Regions from separate parts of the Pseudomonas sp. YA1 genome, predicted to be linked through region 2. Evidence: predicted binding sites of a transcription regulator. Region 2 holds the regulator's gene; each other region holds the start of a gene.
The links. The regulator sigma-54, encoded in region 2, starts transcription at its own class of promoters, with help from an activator protein. The targets are predictions, from matches to a motif close to ANTGGCATNNANNTTGCTNT.
Positions count from the first base shown of each region.

Region 1 (3,270 bases), on a different contig from region 2:
TGGCGCACAGGCTGGCCGGCCAGTGCTCGTCGAGCAGCGCCTGCAACAGGCGCCGCTCCAGCGGCGCGCCATCCCCGGGCAGCAGGCCGATGCCGCCGGCCAGGGCCAGGGCGCTGCGCAGCGCCTCTTCGTCGCCATCGGCATCCACGTAGCGCGACAGCACCACCCGCAGCAGGCGCGCGTGGTCGTCGCAACGCTCGGCATAGCGGCCGTACCAGAACAGGTTTTCCACCACCCGCGACGGCAGGTAGGGATCCTCGCGGACCAGGTCGCGCACGCCGAGCCGGCGCGGCCGCCACGGCTCGCCGCCGACCGCACGCTCGGCCAGTACCCAGGTGTCCTTGCTGGCGCCGCCGCGTTGCATCGACACCACCTCGGCATCCGCCGCCGAGGCTACTCGGGTCAGACCGCCGGGCATCACCCAGTAGCGTCCGTCGGCGGCGGCGACGGCGAACACGCGCATGCCGATGGCCCGCGACTGCAGGCCGACGCCGGCCTCGCCGTCGCGCCAGACCGGCGCCTGGGACAACTGCGCCAGGCGTTGCGCCACGTAGGCCTGCGGGCGCTCGCGCAAGCGCTCGCCGAGGGATGCCAGGCCGGCACCGTCGAGGGCGTGGCCGAACAGCGGTTCGCAGCGCTGGCCGGGAAAGGCCGGCTTGATCACCAGGTCGGGCAGTGCCGCGAGTATCGCCTCGAGGGCCTGCGGCTCGCCGCACCAGCGGGTGTCGAGCGAGGGCAGCGCCAGCTCCTCGCCGAGCAGGCGGCGACAGGCCTGCGGCAGGAAGCCGAGCAGGCCGGGCGATTCCAGCACCCCGCTGCCCAACGCGTTGGCCACCAGCACGCGTCCCTGGCGTACCGCCTCGAGCAGGCCGGGAATGCCCAGCGCCGAGTCGGTACGTAATTCCAGCGGGTCGCAGAAATCGTCATCGAGGCGCCGCAATACCGCGTGCACCCGTTTCAGGCCGCCGAGGGTCTTGAGATAGAGGGTGGCGTCGCGCACCGTCAGGTCGTGCCCCTCGACCAGCGGGAAACCGAGCTGGCGCGCCAGGTAGAGATGCTCGAAGTAGGTTTCGTTGAAACGTCCGGGAGTCAGCAGTACCACCAGCGGCGTCTCGCCGTCGCCGGCGGCCTGGCTGGCGAGGGTCTCCTGCAGGGTGCGGAAATACCCGGCGAGATGCTGCACGCGCAGGTCGCGATAGAGTTCCGGCAAGGCCCGCGAGACGATCTGCCGGTTCTCCAGCGCATAGCCCGCGCCGGACGGCGCCTGGGTGCGGTCGGCGAGGACCTGCCAGCATCCGTCGGCATCGCGCGCCAGGTCGACGGCATAGCTGTGCAGGAAAATCCCGCCGGGCGGCCGGATGCCGAGCGCCGGCCAGAGGAAGTTCGGATGGCCGAAGACCAGTTCGCTGGGCAGCAGCCCTTCGGCGAGCAGACGCTGCTCGCCGTACAGGTCGGCCAGCAGCGCGTTGAGCAGCCGAGCACGCTGTGCCACGCCGGCGGCGATCGGCTGCCACTCGGCGGCGGACAGCAGGTTCGGCAGAAGGTCCAGCGCCCAGGGGCGGTCAGTGCCCTTGGGATCGGCGTAAACGTTGTAGGTGACGCCGTTCTCCTGGATCTGCCGTTCCACCAGGGCCTGGCGCTGGCGCAGTTGCTCAGGGCTGCTGCGCTCCAGTTGGCGGAACAGCCGCTGCCAATGGGGACGCACGCCACCCTGGCGATCGAGCAGCTCATGGTAGGCCGTATCGGTGAACGGATAGTGGGCAAGCAGCTCGGGCATCGAAGGCTCGCGGGGCTGGGGTTGCGGTCACTGTAGCGGAGTCGGCGACGCGCCGCCGGAGCGAAGCGACGAGGCGTTGCCGGGTCCGCCAGCGCGGTTCTCCGCGAAGACCGGGTTGCCCCGGAAGCGCAAGACTTGTGCCAGCGCCGCCAGGCCCGGGAGGCCAGGAGGTCGCGCCACGGCGATGCACCGCGACGGTGCGCGACCGCTGGCAGGGTTGCAGCCACGCACCCTTTGCGGGCGGCAGGGCCGCCCCGGCGATCAGCGCGGGATGTTCGGCTGGCGCGACTTCTTCTTGCCCTTGGCGAAGGCCGTCGCCTTGTTCTGCTGGCCCTTGCTCCACGGCTTGCCGCCGTCGCTGGCGCGTGGCGGCAGGCCGGTATGCTGGGTCAGCAGCTTGCCGGCCTTCTTGCTGCCGGCCGGCGTCGAGTTCTTCCGCCGGGCGCTCTGGTATTCGCCGGTATCCGGCTGGTAGGTCGGGACCAGGTGGTGCTTGCCATTGCCGATCAGGTCGGCGCGCCCCATCCGCTCCAGCGCCTCGCGCAGCAGCGGCCAGCCTTTCGGGTCGTGGTAGCGCAGGAAGGCCTTGTGCAGGCGCCGCTGCTGGTCGCTCTTGACGATGGTCACGCCATCGCTCTTGTAGGTGACCTTGCGCAGCGGGTTCTTGCCCGAGTGATACATCGCGGTGGCGGTGGCCATCGGCGAGGGATAGAACGCCTGGACCTGGTCGGCGCGGAAGCCGTTGCGCTTGAGCCACAGGGCCAGGTTCATCATGTCTTCATCGGTGGTCCCGGGGTGGGCGGCGATGAAGTACGGGATCAGGTACTGCTCCTTGCCGGCTTCCTTCGAGAACTTCTCGAACATCTGCTTGAAGCGGTCGTAGGTGCCGATCCCCGGTTTCATCATCTTGTCCAGCGGACCGCGCTCGGTGTGCTCCGGGGCGATCTTCAGGTAGCCGCCGACGTGGTGGGTCACCAGTTCCTTGACGTACTCGGGCGACTCGACGGCGAGGTCGTAGCGCAGGCCGGAGGCGATCAGGATCTTCTTCACCCCCGGCAGCGCCCGGGCCTTGCGGTACAGCTCGATCAGCGAGCTGTGGTCGGTATCGAGGTTCTCGCAGATGCCGGGGAACACGCAGGACGGCTTGCGGCAGTGCCGCTCGATGTCCGGGCTCTTGCAGGCGATGCGGTACATGTTCGCCGTCGGTCCGCCAAGGTCGGAGACCACGCCGGTGAAGCCGGGCACCTTGTCGCGCATCTCCTCGATCTCGCGGATGATCGAGTCGTGCGAGCGGTTCTGGATGATCCGTCCCTCATGCTCGGTGATCGAGCAGAAGGTGCAGCCGCCGAAGCAGCCACGCATGATGTTCACCGAGAAGCGGATCATCTCGTAGGCGGGAATCTTCGCCTTGCCGTAGGCCGGGTGCGGTACGCGGGCATAGGGCATGCCGAACACGTAGTCCATTTCCTCGGTGCTCATCGGAATGGGCGGCG
Region 1 is NZ_JBZWBG010000017.1:72,639-75,908, forward strand. Features, by position in the region: gene AC4OR5_RS23095 (circularly permuted type 2 ATP-grasp protein) at 1-1,777, opposite strand, end outside; gene AC4OR5_RS23100 (YgiQ family radical SAM protein) at 2,039-3,270, opposite strand, start outside.
Region 1: a site for sigma-54 is predicted at 1,903-1,922, ahead of AC4OR5_RS23095 (circularly permuted type 2 ATP-grasp protein). Genes of this name have one in related genera too.

Region 2 (3,270 bases):
GTTCACGAGGGAACGGCCGGGGGTCAGGATTTGCTCAAGTCGGATCATAGGGGAGGGGAGATCAGCGGGCGCCTACGCCTTGCTGCCGTTCGAGATACTTCTCTTTGTGTTTGATCAGTTGACGGTCGAGTTTGTCGATCAGCAGGTCGATGGCCGCGTACATGTCCTCATGTTCCGCATTGGCTACGATCTCGCCACCGGCGATGCGCAGGGTAGCTTCGATCTTCTGCTTCAGTTTCTCGACCTCCATGATCACCTGAACATTGGTGATCTTGTCGAAATGGCGCTCCAGACGGCTCAGTTTCTCGCCGACATAGTCGCGCAGGGCGTCGGTCACATCCAGTTGATGGCCACTGATGTTGACTTGCATACCGCGTTCTCCTTGTTGCCCGTGTGTAAGTGGCAGGTTAGCAACCTGCCTCCGGAACACCTTGGCGTGGATCAACGTCACACCAGTCGCTTGCGCTCGCTCGAAGGGGCTATGCCCAGGGATTCGCGGTATTTGGCGACGGTGCGGCGAGCCACTTGAATGCCCTGTGCCTCCAGTAAACCAGCGATCTTGCTGTCGCTCAATGGCTTTTTCGCATTTTCCGCGGCCACCAGTTTCTTGATGATCGCGCGGATCGCGGTGGACGAGCATTCCCCGCCTTCAGCGGTACTGACGTGACTTGAAAAGAAATATTTCAGCTCGAAAATGCCACGCGGCGTATGCATGTATTTCTGCGTGGTGACCCGCGAAATGGTCGATTCGTGCATGCCCACCGCTTCGGCGATGTCATGCAGGACCAGCGGCTTCATGGCTTCTTCGCCGTAGTCGAGGAAACCGCGCTGGTGCTCGACGATCTGGGTGGCGACCTTCATCAGCGTTTCGTTGCGGCTCTGCAGGCTCTTGATGAACCAGCGGGCTTCCTGCAACTGGTTGCGCATGAAGGTATTGTCGGCGCTGCTATCGGCGCGGCGGACCATGCCGGCGTAGGTGGCGTTGACGCGCAGGCGCGGCATCGCCTCCTGGTTCAGCTCGACCAGCCAGCGCTCGTTGTCCTTGCGCACGATGACGTCGGGGACGATGTATTCGGCTTCGCTCGATTCGATCTGCGAACCGGGCCGGGGATGCAGGCACTGGATCAGCTCGATGACCTGGCGCAGTTCGTCTTCCTTGAGCTTCATGCGCCGCATCAATTGGCTGTAGTCGCGGCCGCCGAGCAGGTCGAGGTAGTCGGATACCAGGCGCAGCGCTTCGTTCAGCCAGGGCGTGGTGGACGGCAACTGGCGCAGTTGCAGCAGCAGGCACTCGCGCAGGTTGCGGGCGCCGATGCCGGCGGGTTCCAGTTGCTGGATGCGGCGCAGCACGACTTCCACTTCGTCGAGCTCGACGTCCAGTTCCGGATCGATGGCGGCGAGGATTTCTTCGAGGGACTCTTCGAGGTAGCCATCGTTGTTGATGCTATCGATGATGGTCACCGCGATCATCCGATCGGTGTCCGACATCGGTGCCAGGTTGACCTGCCACAGCAGGTGGCTGTGCAGGCTCTCGCCGCTGCTGGTGCGCGCGGTGAAGTCCCATTCGTCATCGTCATTGCTGGGCAGGCTGCTGGCGCTGGTCTGGTAGATGTCTTCCCAGGCGGTATCCACCGGCAACTCGCTGGGTATGCGTTCGCTCCACTGGTCGTCGTCGAGGCTTTCGACGCTGGGCGTGGTGCTTTCCTGGAGAGGGCTCTCCTGGGGCGCGCTGGCCGCCTGTTCGGCGCCATCGGCGAGGGGGTCGCTGTTGTCGAAATCGTCGCCGTCTTCCTGGCGTTCGAGCATGGGATTGGATTCCAGCGCTTCCTGGATTTCCTGCTGGAGGTCCAGGGTGGATAGCTGGAGGAGGCGTATGGCCTGTTGCAGCTGCGGCGTCATCGTCAGCTGCTGGCCCATCTTGAGGACTAGCGATGGTTTCATGGCTGAGGGCTTAGTACCTTATTCGCTGGTACCGGATGGCACCATCCACTACTACGGGTGCCGAGGTGGCGGCACCGCCAGGAAGCAAATTATATGCCTGAATTTTCGTACTTTGCCTAGGGTTGCTCTGAATAAATCATCCGCTCCAGGCGGCACTCGTGGTTGCGAAACCGCGGGCGAGCGGAACCGCTCCGGCGAGGCCGGAGGGCGCGCTAGGAGATTTCTTCAGAGGCGGAACTCGTGCCCCAGGTAGACTTCCTTGACCAGGTCGTTGGCGAGGATGCTCTCGGCATCCCCCTCCGCGATCAACTGCCCATCATTGACGATATACGCCGTTTCACAGATGTCCAGGGTCTCGCGGACGTTGTGGTCGGTGATGAGGATGCCGATACCCTTCGCCTTGAGGTGATGGATGATCTGCTTGATGTCGCCGACCGAGATCGGGTCCACGCCGGCGAAGGGCTCGTCGAGGAGGATGAATTTCGGCGCGCTGGCCAGGGCGCGGGCGATTTCCACCCGGCGTCGTTCGCCGCCGGACAGGCTCATGCCGAGGTTGTCGCGGATGTGGTGGATGTGGAATTCCTGCAGCAGGCCTTCCAGGGCTTCCTTGCGACCGTTGCGATCGAGGTCGCTGCGGGTCTCGAGGATCGCCATGATGTTGTCGGATACCGACAACTTGCGGAAGATCGAGGCTTCCTGCGGCAGGTAGCCGATGCCGGCCCGGGCGCGCCCGTGCATCGGCAGGTGGGTGACGTTCTGCTCGTCGATGCGGACCACGCCCTGGTCGGCCTGGACCAGGCCGACGATCATGTAGAAGCAGGTGGTCTTGCCGGCACCGTTCGGACCGAGCAGGCCGACGATCTGCCCGCTATCGATGGACATGCTGACGTCGCGGACGACTTGCCGGCCTTTATAGCTTTTGGCCAGGTGCTGGGCTTTGAGCGTTGCCATTACTGGGCCTTTTTCTTCGGCTGGATGACCATGTCGATGCGCGGGCGCGGGCTGGTCACCTGGGAGCCGGTGGCACGACCCGCGTTGACGATCTGGCGCTGGGTGTCATAGACGATCTTCTCGCCTTCGAAGGTGTTGCCTTCCTGGATCACCTTGGCCTGGTCGATCAGCACGACCCGGTTCTGCGTGACGAAGTACTGGATGGTCAGGCCATAGGCCTTGGTCACGTCCTTGTCCGGAGCGGGTTTCTGCTCATAGTAGGCAGGCTTGCCGACCGAGGTCACGACCTCGATGTCGCCGTTCTTGTCCTGCTTCAGGGTCACGGTGTTGCCGGTCAGCTTGGTGCTGCCCTGGGTCACCACGACGTCGCCGCGGTAG
Region 2 is NZ_JBZWBG010000004.1:158,805-162,074, forward strand. Features, by position in the region: gene ptsN (PTS IIA-like nitrogen regulatory protein PtsN) at 1-48, opposite strand, end outside; gene hpf (ribosome hibernation-promoting factor, HPF/YfiA family) at 62-370, opposite strand; gene AC4OR5_RS07080 (RNA polymerase factor sigma-54) at 448-1,941, opposite strand; gene lptB (LPS export ABC transporter ATP-binding protein) at 2,167-2,892, opposite strand; gene lptA (lipopolysaccharide transport periplasmic protein LptA) at 2,892-3,270, opposite strand, start outside.

Region 3 (3,270 bases), on a different contig from region 2:
AAGAAGCCGTTGCCGTTGATGGCCAGGTCCAGCACGCTGTTGGTCGAGTCGATGTTGCCCTGCTTGAACATCTGCGAGACGTCCGAGAGCAGCACGCCGCTGCCCTGCGGGTTGCTGCCCGAACCCAGCACCGAGGCGGCGTAGACGTCGGCGAACTCCGCGCGGGATTGCTTGAAGCCTACGGTGCCGGCGTTGGCGATGTTGTTGCCGGTGACGTTCAGGCCGCTGGAGGCCGCCTGGATGCCGCTCAGGCCGATGTTGAAACTCATGGATAGCTCCTTGCCGGAAACGCCGGCTTACTGGCCGATGATCTGTACTTTGGACAGCGCGATGCTGCCCAGGCCTGCGAGGTTGAGCATCAGCTCGCCGCCGTTCTGCCCCAGGGTGACGCTGTCGACGTTGGCCGGCAGGTAGGTCTGGAGCCCGTAGGTCTTGCCGTCGATCGAGGTCTGCGCCTCGAACTTGTAGGTGCCCGGCGGCATGATGTTGCCGCTGCTGTCCTTGCCGTCCCACATGAAGCTGACGCTGCCGGCAGCCTGCTGGCCGAGGTTGATGCGGTTCACCACGGTGCCCTTGTCGTCGTAGACGTTGACCCAGACGTTGCTGCTGGAAACCGGCAGGTTGAGGGACGCCTTGAAGGTGTCCTTGGTGTCCACCACCGACTTGTCGGTCGCCACGATGACCTTGCGCCCCACCAGCGACGAGGCTTGCAGGGCCTGCGACGACTGGTAGTTGGAGAGAATGCTCTCCATGCTCTTGTTCAGCGACTGCACGCCTTCCACGGTGCTGAACTGGGCCAGTTGGGCGATGAACTCGCCGTTCTGCTGCGGCGACATCGGGTCCTGGTTCTTCAACTGGGCCACCAGCAGCTTGAGGAATTCGTCCTTGCCCAGGTTGCTGCTGCCCTTGACGCTCTGCCCGGTCTCGGTGGCGCCGCTGCCGGCGGCGCGATTGCTGCCGTTGACGTTGCCGGTGTTGCTGCTGGTGCCGCTGACGTTATCGATGCTCATGCTCTACTCCGCTCACTGACCCAGGGTCAGGACCTTCTGCATCATCTGTTTGGCGGTATTCATCATTTCCGCGTTGGTCTGGAAGGCACGGCTGGCGGAAATCATGTCGGCCATTTCCTCGACCACGTTCACATTGGGGTAATACACGTAGCCGTTGGCATCCGCGGCCGGATGGTTCGGCTCGTAGCGCGGCATCAGCGAACTCTGGTCCTCGACGACGCCCAGCACCTGCACGCCGGCGCCGGAGCTGTCCTGGTCGGCGAACAGCGAGCCGCTGTCGCCCTGGGCCTGCTGGAACATGGTGGAGAACACCGGATGGCGGGCGCGGTAGGTCTTGTCGACGCTGGAGGAAACCGTCTCGGCGTTGGCGATGTTGCTGGCCACGGTGTTCAGGCGGGTGCTCTGGGCGCTCATGCCGCTACCGGCAATGTTGAAGACACTGGCGAGGGACATGGCGGTTACTCTCCACGCAGGGCGCTGACCAGCCCTTTGAATTTGCTGTTGAGGAAGGTGAAGGACGCCTGGAAGTGCATGGCGTTCTCGGCGTAGTTGGCCTGCTCGATCTGGGCGTCGACAGTGTTCTGGTCGATCGACGGCTGGACCGGGATGCGGTACTGCAGGCTGCCCTCGCCCATGCCGAAACCTTCGGCGGCGATATGCCGCTCGTTGGTGATGCGGGTGGCGAAGGTACCCTTGGCGGCCTTGTCCTTCTGCTCGGCGAGAACCGCGGCGAAGTCCAGGTCGCGAGCCTTGTAGTTCGGGGTATCGGCGTTGGCCAGGTTGTTGGCCAGCACTTCGGCGCGCTGGGCGCGGAAGCTGAGGGCCTGCTGGTGGATACCGAGTGCTCTGTCGAAACTGATGCTCATGGCTGCGAACCTGTTTGCCGGTGTGGCTTTCGTCGCCAACACTTCAGCAAGGCCCGTGCCAGATTATTAAAATCCTTTATATTCAATAACTTGAGTTTATTTCAGGACAACCCGGAAGCGGCAAGCGGCAAGCCGTTTCCGCTTGCCGGCAAGGGTGGCAAGCCCCTGGAACGGCTTCTCCGGCAAACGAAAAAAGGCCCGATATCGTCGATATCGGGCCTTTCCCATGCTTCCGGCCGCTGGGGACTCGGCTCACTCGTGGCGAATGATCCGCTCGAGATCCACCGGTTCGCCGGGATGGGCATGCAGCTTGGCGCGAATGTCCTCGAACATCGCATCGTATTCCTTGTGCACCCGGGTGATCGCGCCGAACTTCGGGTGCAGGCCGTGCTTCTGGGCGACCCGCGTGGCATCGCTGGCGAAGTTGAAGGCGGTATCGCGCGGCAGCTCGAAGGAGTCGCTGAACGACTTGCCATCGATCTCGCCGTCCATGTCGAAGTGCACATAGGCGCCGGATTCGGCGTTCTGCCGCACCTCGTAGCGGATATGGATATTGATGTCCTGCTGGTCGAGGCCGGGCAGGCTGACCAGATGGAGGTGGCCTGGTTCGAACATGACGAATCTCCTGGTGGGAATCGGAATCAGTCTAGCCAGGGTCGAGCGAAAGAAAACCGCCCTGGATCAGTGCAACGTCGCTTTTTCCGCGCGTTCCTGAATGACCACCCAGGGCGCCACCACCACCGCCCAGAGGGTCGGGTCGCGTTCGAGGAAGTCCTTGGCCGCGTCCTCCCCGACCTTGCTCAGGCCGCCGCCGGAAAGCCAGGCGGCGACCTTCTCGCGGGCGTCCCCGGCCAGGGCCTCGGCGACTTCCACCAGGTCCAGCGCGGCATCGACCTGGAGCAAGGCGCCACGGGCGAAGAACGGTTGCAGCTCGGCCCAGGAAATGACCGCGGTCTCGCCGAGCAGCTTGGCATAGAGGGTGCTAGTTTGTTCTGTCATGGGATCTACCTGGATTGCATGGGCGCCATGATAACGCCCGCCGGTAGCCCACGACAGCCGAAGGGAAACCGGGCCCAGGGAGGTGAGGCAGGTCCGCGCCGTTTTTCTATACGTTTATGTCAACCAGGCGACACGACTCACGGGAGCTCGCCGTGCCGTGCTTTTCAAGCGACGAAGCGCCGCTCTACACTGTACCGGTACAGTTCCCGGGGTCCGTCCATGACGATCACCCGGTCTCCTCCGGCCCCCGCGGCCGCGAGACTACAACAATGACAACACACAAGAAGAGTGGAGCACTATGAAGAAGGGTACTCAGCGTCTATCCCGCCTGTTCGCCGCGATGGCCATTGCCGGGTTCGCCAGCTACTCCATGGCCGCCGACACCATCAAGATCG
Region 3 is NZ_JBZWBG010000014.1:100,092-103,361, reverse strand. Features, by position in the region: gene flgE (flagellar hook protein FlgE) at 1-269, opposite strand, end outside; gene flgD (flagellar hook assembly protein FlgD) at 297-1,010, opposite strand; gene flgC (flagellar basal body rod protein FlgC) at 1,023-1,463, opposite strand; gene flgB (flagellar basal body rod protein FlgB) at 1,469-1,876, opposite strand; gene AC4OR5_RS20610 (DUF5064 family protein) at 2,129-2,491, opposite strand; gene AC4OR5_RS20605 (DUF2288 domain-containing protein) at 2,558-2,875, opposite strand; gene AC4OR5_RS20600 (branched-chain amino acid ABC transporter substrate-binding protein) at 3,174-3,270, shown strand, end outside.
Region 3: a site for sigma-54 is predicted at 1,920-1,939, ahead of flgB (flagellar basal body rod protein FlgB). Genes of this name have one in related genera too.